Regions from separate parts of the Pseudomonas sp. SCB32 genome, predicted to be linked through region 2. Evidence: riboswitches for the same ligand, from Rfam matches in the RefSeq annotation. Region 2 holds a riboswitch; the other holds the start of a gene.
The links. Region 2 has a riboswitch for cobalamin ahead of cobG (precorrin-3B synthase). Riboswitches for the same ligand answer to the same signal wherever they lie in the genome.
Positions count from the first base shown of each region.

Region 1: linked by a shared signal. The riboswitch ahead of GA645_RS04075 (TonB-dependent receptor domain-containing protein) and the one ahead of cobG (precorrin-3B synthase) in region 2 are both predicted to bind cobalamin.

Region 1 covers NZ_CP045118.1:839,750-844,064, reverse strand. The annotation lists gene dxs (1-deoxy-D-xylulose-5-phosphate synthase) at 1-1,833, shown strand, start outside; cobalamin riboswitch at 1,863-2,062, shown strand; gene GA645_RS04075 (TonB-dependent receptor domain-containing protein) at 2,150-4,021, shown strand; gene GA645_RS04070 (HAD family hydrolase) at 4,304-4,315, opposite strand, start outside.
Region 2 covers NZ_CP045118.1:705,516-709,830, reverse strand. The annotation lists gene GA645_RS03425 (cobalt-precorrin-5B (C(1))-methyltransferase) at 1-660, opposite strand, end outside; gene cbiE (precorrin-6y C5,15-methyltransferase (decarboxylating) subunit CbiE) at 664-1,875, opposite strand; cobalamin riboswitch at 1,946-2,190, shown strand; gene cobG (precorrin-3B synthase) at 2,277-3,623, shown strand; gene GA645_RS03410 (precorrin-8X methylmutase) at 3,616-4,242, shown strand; gene GA645_RS03405 (precorrin-2 C(20)-methyltransferase) at 4,242-4,315, shown strand, end outside.

The DNA of each region.
Region 1 (4,315 bases), 130 kb from region 2:
GTCGAACTGCGTCGGCTGGGCGAGACGGAGCTGCTGACCCTCGCTGACGAACTGCGCCAGTACCTGCTGTACAGCGTCGGCCAGACCGGCGGCCACTTTGGCGCCGGGCTCGGCGTGATCGAGCTGACGGTCGCCTTGCACTACGTCTTCGACACCCCGGACGACCGTCTGGTGTGGGACGTCGGCCACCAGGCCTACCCGCACAAGATCCTCACCGGTCGCCGCGAGCGCATGGGCACGCTGCGCCAGAAGGACGGCCTGGCCGCCTTCCCGCGTCGCTCGGAGAGCGAGTACGACACCTTCGGCGTCGGCCACTCCAGCACCTCCATCAGCGCCGCCCTGGGCATGGCCATCGCCGCGCGCATGCAGGGTTCGGGCCGCAAGTCGGTGGCGGTGATCGGCGATGGCGCGTTGACCGCAGGCATGGCCTTCGAGGCGCTCAACCACGCGTCGGACGTGAAGGCCAACATGCTGGTAGTCCTCAACGACAACGACATGTCGATCTCCAAGAACGTCGGCGGCCTGTCCAACTACCTGGCCAAGATCATCTCCAGCCGCACCTATTCGAGCATGCGCGAGGGCAGCAAGAAGATCCTCTCGCGCCTGCCCGGCGCCTGGGAGATCGCGCGCAAGGTCGAGGAACATGCCAAGGGCATGCTGGTCCCCGGCACCCTGTTCGAGGAGCTGGGCTGGAACTACGTCGGCCCCATCGACGGCCACGACCTGCCGACCCTGATCGCCACCCTGCGCAACATGCGTGACCTGGACGGCCCGCAGTTCCTCCACGTGGTCACCAAGAAGGGCAAGGGCTTCGGCCCGGCCGAGGTCGACCCGATCGGCTACCACGCCATCACCAAGCTGGAGCCGATCAAGGCCCCGGCGGAACCGAAGAAGCCCTCCGGGCCCAAGTACTCCAGCGTGTTCGGCCAGTGGCTGTGCGACATGGCAGCGCAGGACCCGCGCCTGGTCGGCATTACCCCGGCGATGAAGGAAGGTTCGGACCTGGTGGCCTTCGCCGACAAGTTCCCGGACCGCTACTTCGACGTCGCCATCGCCGAGCAGCACGCCGTGACCCTGGCGGCCGGCATGGCCTGCGACGGCGCAAAGCCGGTGGTGGCGATCTACTCCACCTTCCTGCAGCGCGGCTACGACCAACTGATCCACGACGTCGCGGTGCAGAACCTCGACGTTCTGTTCGCCATCGACCGGGCAGGTCTCGTCGGCGAAGACGGCCCGACCCACGCCGGCAGCTTCGACCTCTCCTACCTGCGCTGCATCCCTGGCATGCTGGTGATGACCCCCAGCGACGAGAATGAACTGCGCAAGCTGCTCACCACCGGCCATCACTTCGAAGGCCCGGCGGCGGTGCGCTACCCGCGCGGCACCGGCCCCAACGCGCCCATCGAACAGGCGCTGGAGCCGGTGGAAATCGGCAAAGGCGTGGTGCGCCGCGAAGGCAAGGCCGGCAAGGTCGCCTTCCTGGTGTTCGGCGTGCAGCTGGCCGAGGCACTGAAAGTGGCGGAGCAGTTCGACGCGACCGTCGCCGACATGCGCTTCGTCAAGCCGCTGGACGAGGAACTGGTGCGCCAGCTGGCGGCCAGCCACGAACTGCTGGTGACCCTCGAGGAAAACTCGGTGATGGGTGGCGCCGGCGCCGCCGTCAGCGAATTCCTCGCCCGCGAGAACATCCTGCAGCCGGTCCTGCACCTGGGCCTGCCGGACTACTACGTGGAGCACGCCAAGCCGGCGCAGATGCTCGCCGAGTGCGGTCTTGACGCTGCCGGCATCGAACGCTCGGTGGGCGCTCGCCTGGAGGCGCTCGGCAACCGCTGAGCGCATGCCTCTCCCGGAGTATTGCCAGCGACGGGCGCACCCACTAAGGTGCGCCCGTTTTCGTTCGAGGTAACGGGAAGCAGGTGAAAGACCTGCGCTGCCCCCGCAACGGTAACCGACCGCAGGCCCTGGCCTGCCGCGCTGTGAACCGCCACTGTGCATCCGCATGGGAAGGCCGCAGACGTGAGCGTCGGCAGCCCGGAGACCGCCCTCGTACGCCCCGACTGGTGTTGCGGAGGGCCGCACCGTCAAGTGCGGCCTGCCGCCCTTGCCACGCCCTCCTCGAAAGTCATCCGACCGCTTTTGAGGACGTTCCATGAAACTGACCCGACTCGCCCTGGCCACCGGCCTCCTGCCCGGCCTGGCCTTCGCCGATGCCAGCGTTCCGAGCGGTGACATCTACGCCATGCCCGCGCTGGTGATCACCTCCGGTCGCCAGGTCCAGCCGCGCGCCCAGGCCACCTCCGCCAACAGCGTGTTCACCCGCCAGGACATCGAGCGCCTGCAGGTGCGCAGCGTGCCCGAGCTGCTCAAGCGCGTGCCCGGTGTACAGATCGGCAGCTCCGGCGGCGTGATCTCCTACTCCGTGCGCGGCACCAGCACCGCGCAGACCCTGGTGCTGGTCGACGGCCAGCGCATCGCCTCGGCCAGCACCGGCATCGCCCGCCTGGACTACCTGAGCATCGACAATATCGAGCGCGTGGAAGTGACCCGTGGCCCGCGTTCCTCGCTGTACGGCGCCGACGCCATCGGCGGCGTGATCCAGATCTTCACCCGCCGCGGCGAAGCCGGACTGCACCCGGAAGTGCGCCTGGCGGCCGGCAGCTACGGCACTGTCGAGCGCAGCATGAACCTGTCCGGCGGCGACGAGCGCACCACCTACAGCCTGGGTGGTAGCCTCGACGAGAGCGCCGGCTGGGACCGCACCACCGACAAGGTCGGCGCCGACAGCGACCACGATGCCCAGCGCAACAAGGCCGTGCACCTGAACCTCGACCACCGTTTCAACGAGGACTGGAAGGCCGGCCTGAACCTCAACGACCAGCGCGGCAAGAACGAGTACGACGACGCCTACAACTTCGACCCGGGCTCGCCCCGCGACGAATTCCGCGTCAGCAGCTACAGCGGCTTCCTCGACGGCCAGCTCAATGACATCTGGAACAGCCGCCTGGAACTGGGCCGCAGCTTCGACCGCAACAAGGCTCTGGGCGCCGCCGACAGCTGGAACAACGGCACCCTGGAAACCACCCGCTACTCGGCGGGCTGGATCAACCGCCTGCAACTGGACGCCGCCAACCAGCTCGCCCTCGGCACCGACTGGTACGAAGACCGGGTGGAAGGCAGCTCCGCGCCCGACCAGGACCGGCGCGAGAACCACGCCTTCTTCGTCCAGCACAGCTTCAAGGGCGAATCCTTCGGCACCGAACTGGGCCTGCGCCACGACGACAACCAGGTCTACGGCACCCAGAACAGCTGGAACGCCGCCTTCAGCCTGCCGGTGGGCGACAACCAGAGCTGGATCGCCAGCTACGGCGAAGGCTTCCGCGCGCCGACCTTCAGCGACCTCTACTACCCCGGCGCCGGCAACCCCAACCTCAAGGCCGAGACCTCGAAGACCTATGAGCTGCAATGGCGTGGCGACTTCTCCGGGACCCACCTGGAGACCTCGCTGTACCGCACCGAGGTCGACAACCTGATCGCCTGGGACAGCACCAGCAACCAGCCGGAGAACATCGCCAAGGCGCGCATCGACGGCTTCGAGGCCAGCGTCGCCCGCAAGGTGCTGGGCTGGCAGGCCAACCTGGGCCTGAGCCTGATCGACCCGCGTGACCGCGACACCGGCCACACCCTGCCGACCCGCGCCCGTCGCACCCTGAGCCTGGACCTCGACCGGCAGTTCGGCGCCTACGGCGTCGGCGGCTCCTGGCGCGCGGTCAGCCAGCGCTACGACGACGCGGCCAACACCCGCGAACTCGGCGGCTACGGCGTGCTCGACCTGCGCACCAGTTGGCTGGCCAGCGACGAACTGCGCTTCGACCTGAAGCTCGATAACGCGCTGGACCGCGACTACGCCCTGGGCGACTACCTGCGCCCGACCAGTCCGACGGACTACATGGGCGAAGCACACCCGTACCGCGAACCAGGCCGCACCGCACTGCTGGCGGTGACCTGGACGCCGGAGCTGTAAGGCCTTCCGAAGACCCCAGCGCTTCTGTGCTTTTGTAGGATGGCGTGGAGCGAAGCGATACCCATCAGCCCCTGTATCGACCGCATGGGTATCGCCAGGGCTCCACCCATCCTACGGTTCGACGCTCCCGAACACCGTAGGAGCGGGCTATGACCGCGATTCGCGCCCATGGGCTAGGCGCCCCCTCGGTCCTACGACGAGCAGCCCGGCGTGACCCGATCGATCAGCGCGAGCCAGATCCTGTAGGAGCGAGCTTGCTCGCGAACCCGCCCGGCAGCGGACCTAAACCAGAAG
Region 2 (4,315 bases):
CTCGCTGGCGTTGCCGGTGCAAGCGGCGAGATGACTGAAACCATTGGCGCGGGCAACATCGATGCCCTGCTGGATAGACGCGATGTAGGCCGAACAGGAGAACGGCCGGACGATGCCGGTGGTGCCGAGAATCGACAGTCCGCCGAGAATCCCCAGGCGCGGATTCATGGTCTTCAGCGCCAACTCGGCGCCGCCCTCGACGTTGATCGTGACCTCGAAGCCGCCGCCATAGCCGCACTCGGCGGCCAGCGTGGCGAGGTTGTCCTGCATCATCTGGCGAGGCACCGGGTTGATCGCCGGCTCGCCCACCGCGAGCACCAGACCGGGCTTGGTCACGGTGCCGACACCTTCACCGGCATGGAAGCGCACACCTGGTTCGGCGCTCAGGACGACACGGGCGAAGACCAGCGCCCCATGGGTCACGTCCGGGTCGTCGCCGGCATCCTTCAGCGTGCCCGCTTCCGCCCCATCGGCGGTCAGCCGGCAGAACTCCAGGCGCAGGGTGGCGATGCGCGCCCTGGGCAAGGCGATCTGCGCCGCGTCGCAGGCCTCGCCGGTCAGCAGCAGACGCGCCGCCGCAAGGCTGGTGGCGGTGGCGCAGCTGCCGGTGGTGTAGCCGCTGCGCAGCGGACGGGGCTCTTCGGGGGTTTCGTCACGCATGGTTCAGTCGGCCAGCGGTTTCCAGACTTCCAACAGGGTAATCGGCAACGCCGCGCGCCAGGTATCGAAGCCACCCAGCGGCTGGGCCTGGGCCACGGAAAGACGGGTCAGTTCGCCGCCGATACGTTCGCGCCAGCTCACCAGCATCGCCTCGCTCTGCAGCGTAACGGCATTGGCCACCAGCCGGCCGCCGGGTTTGAGCTGATCCCAGCAGTGCTCGAGGACACCGGGCACGGTCACACCGCCGCCGATGAAGATGGCGTCGGGGCGCGCCAGCCCCTGCAAGGCTTCCGGCACCGCGCCGCAGACCAGTTGCAGGGCCGGTACACCGAGGGCGTCGCGGTTGAAACGAATATGCGCCTGACGTCCGTCATTCGCTTCGATGGCCAGGGCACGGCAGGTAGGGTGGGCGCGCATCCATTCGATACCGATGGAGCCGCACCCGGCGCCGACATCCCACAGCAGTTCACCCGGCCGGGGCGCCAGCCGTGCCAGGGTCACAGCGCGCACATCGCGCTTGGTCAGTTGCCCGTCGTGGCGGAAGGCGTCATCCGGCAGGCCGGTGGTCAGCGGCAGGCGCAAGGCGTCGGCGCCCGCCACGCACTCCAGCGCCACCAGGTTCAGTGTGGCGGCCTCGCCCGGGGACCAGTCGCTGGCCAGCCCGTCGATGCGCCGCTCGGACTCGCCACCCAGATGCTCCAGCACACTGATCCGGCTCGGGCCGAAGCCGCGTTCGCAAATCAGCGCAGCGATGGCGGCGGGGCTGTCGCCGTCATTGCTGAGGATCAGCAGCTTCGCGCCATCGTGGATCTGCGCGTTGAGCGCCGCCAGGGGACGCGCCACCAATGACAGCAGCACGCAGTCCTGCAGTGCCCAGCCCATCCGTGCGGCCGCCAGCGAGGCAGAGGACGGTGCGGAGAGTACCTGCATTTCCTCGGGTGGAATCTGACGGGCAAGGCTCGCCCCGACACCGAACAGCATCGGGTCGCCGCTGGCCAGCACGCAAGTCGGCTCGCCTCGCCGGCGCAACACCGGCTCCAGGCTGAACGGGCTGGGCCAGGCCTGGCGGTTGGCGCGCAGGCAGTGCGGCAGCAGTTCCAACTGGCGCGGCGCGCCGATCACCTCGCTGGCGGCAAGCAGGGCGCGGCGCGCGGCCTTGCCGAGGCCGGCATAACCGTCCTCGCCGATGCCGACAATGGTCAGCCAAGGCGTCATGGGAATTCCTCTGAAGGGGTGCGACGATCGATCCGACGGGCAGGCTTGTTCCGCCCTCGGGCAAAGCAGGCATAATACCCGCATCGTCGGTGCTCGTAGGACGCTTCGCTGCTTGAAGGCGACGCATCCGGGAGCCGAAGAGGGAACACGGAAAAACCGTGGCTGCCCCCGCAACTGTAAGCAGCGAGTCCGCGCAACTCGATCGCCTGGCAGGCAAGTGCCCGCTGCCGTCGATCCGGCCACTGGGAAACCGGGAAGGCCGCGCTGGATGAGGACCTGCCAGCCAGGAGACCTGCCGACGAGACCAGTCGCGCGTGCAGACATCGAGCGGGGTGTATCGGTGTCGTGAAGTCCCCTTTGGGGGATTCGCAGGTCACCGCGACCCAGCCCTGGTGACCTGAGTGCACGACTCATCTGCCCTGCCCGTCCGAGCTTCGGCCTGCCCCGGCCTGCTGCGCATCGTGGCCTCCCGCGATGGCGGCATCTGCCGCATCAAGCTGCCCTGCGGGCAACTCGATGCCCGCGCCGCACGCGCCATCGCCCTGGCCGCTGAGCGCCATGCTGATAGTGTTCTGGAAGCGACCAACCGCGCCAACCTGCAGATCCGCGGCGTACATGCCGGCGCCGAAAATGCGTTGAGCCGCGAGCTGCTGGCCGCTGGCCTGGGCCCTCGCGAGCTGGCGGCGGACGACGTGCGCAACCTGCTGGTCAGCCCGGCTATCGGCCTGGATGCCGCTACGGCATTCGATGCCGCACCACTGGCGCGCCAGCTGCTCGACCTGCTGGAGCGCACCCCGCGTTTCCATGGTCTGTCGGCCAAGTTCGGTGTGCATCTGGACGGCGGTGAGGCCATGGCAATGCTGGAGCACCCCAACGATATCTGGCTGTCGGCCATGTCCGACGACAAAGCACCGCTGTTCGCCTTCGGCCTGGCCGGCTGCCCGCCGCAGCAGGAGACCGATCGCCCCGCCCTTGCCGCCGTGACCACCGAGCGGTTGCCCTTGCTGGTTGAAGCCCTGCTGCACCTGTTCCTCGATCTCGCCGGCGACGGCCAGACACGCATGCGTCATCTGCGCGAGATGCTCGGCGACGAGGTGCTGCTGGAGCACCTGCAGCAACGCCTGCCCTTCGCGCTGCAACTCGGCCCGACTGTGGATAACTGGAGGCGTCCTGCGCCGGCAGCTTTCGGCCATCTCGGGATATGTCCTCAGCGTCAGCCAGAGCGCGTCATGGTCGGTGCAGGATTCGTCCTCGGACGCCTCGACAGCAGCACCCTGTTCGGCCTTGCCGAACTGGCGGAGCGCTTCAGCGGCGGCCAGCTGCGTCTGACACCCTGGCAGAGTCTGATCCTGCCGGACGTGGCGCAGGTCGACGCCGCCATAGTGCTCGCAACCCTTGGCAACCTCGGGCTGCTGATCGATCCCGCCCAGCCGCTGTCGCGCATCGTCGCCTGCAGCGGCTCCAGCGGTTGCGCACGCGGGCTGGCCGACACCAAGGCCGATGCCCTGCGCCTGGCCGAGCGACTGCACCACACGCCGCCGGACGGCGTGCATTTGTGCGGCTGCCCGCGCTCCTGCGCCGCCGCCCACGTAGTGCCCTACACCCTGTTGGCCGTCGCCGACGGCCGCTATGACCTGTTCCGTCGCGCCGATGGCGTGGCCGGCTTCGGCCAGCCGCTGGCGCGCAACCTTTCCCTCGATGCCGCCGGCGACCTGCTGGCCGCACCTGGAGCCTCTATCGATGCTTGATTACATTCGCGACGGCCAGGCGATCTATCGCCAATCCTTCGCCACCATCCGCGCCGAAGCCGACCTCACCGGCATCCCGGCCGACCTGGAGAAACTGGCCGTGCGCGTAATCCACGCCTGCGGCATGGTCGACGTGGTGCAGGACCTGCGCTTCTCCGCCGGCGCCGGTGCCATCGGCCGCGCGGCGTTGGCCGCGGGCGCGCCGATTCTCTGCGATGCGCGGATGGTCGCCGAGGGCATCACCCGCGCGCGCCTGCCGGCACACAACGAGGTGATCTGCACCCTCAACGATCCGGATGTTCCGGCGCTCGCCCGCGAGCTCGGCAACACCCGCTCAGCGGTGGCCCTGGAGCACTGGCGCGAGCACCTCGAAGGCGCCGTGGTGGTGATCGGCAACGCGCCGACCGCCCTCTTCTACCTGCTGGAAATGCTCGACGCCGGCGCGCCGAAACCGGCACTGATCCTCGGCTTCCCGGTGGGCTTCGTCGGTGCAATGGAATCCAAGGACGCCCTCGCCGCCGACAGCCGTAGCGTGCCCTACGTGATCGTGCGAGGCCGCCGTGGCGGCAGCGCGATGGCCGCCGCGGCGGTGAACGCCCTGGCCACGGAGGTGGAGTGATGACCGGCCGCCTCATCGGCCTGGGCGTCGGCCCAGGTGACCCGGAACTGCTGACCCTCAAGGCCCTGCGCCT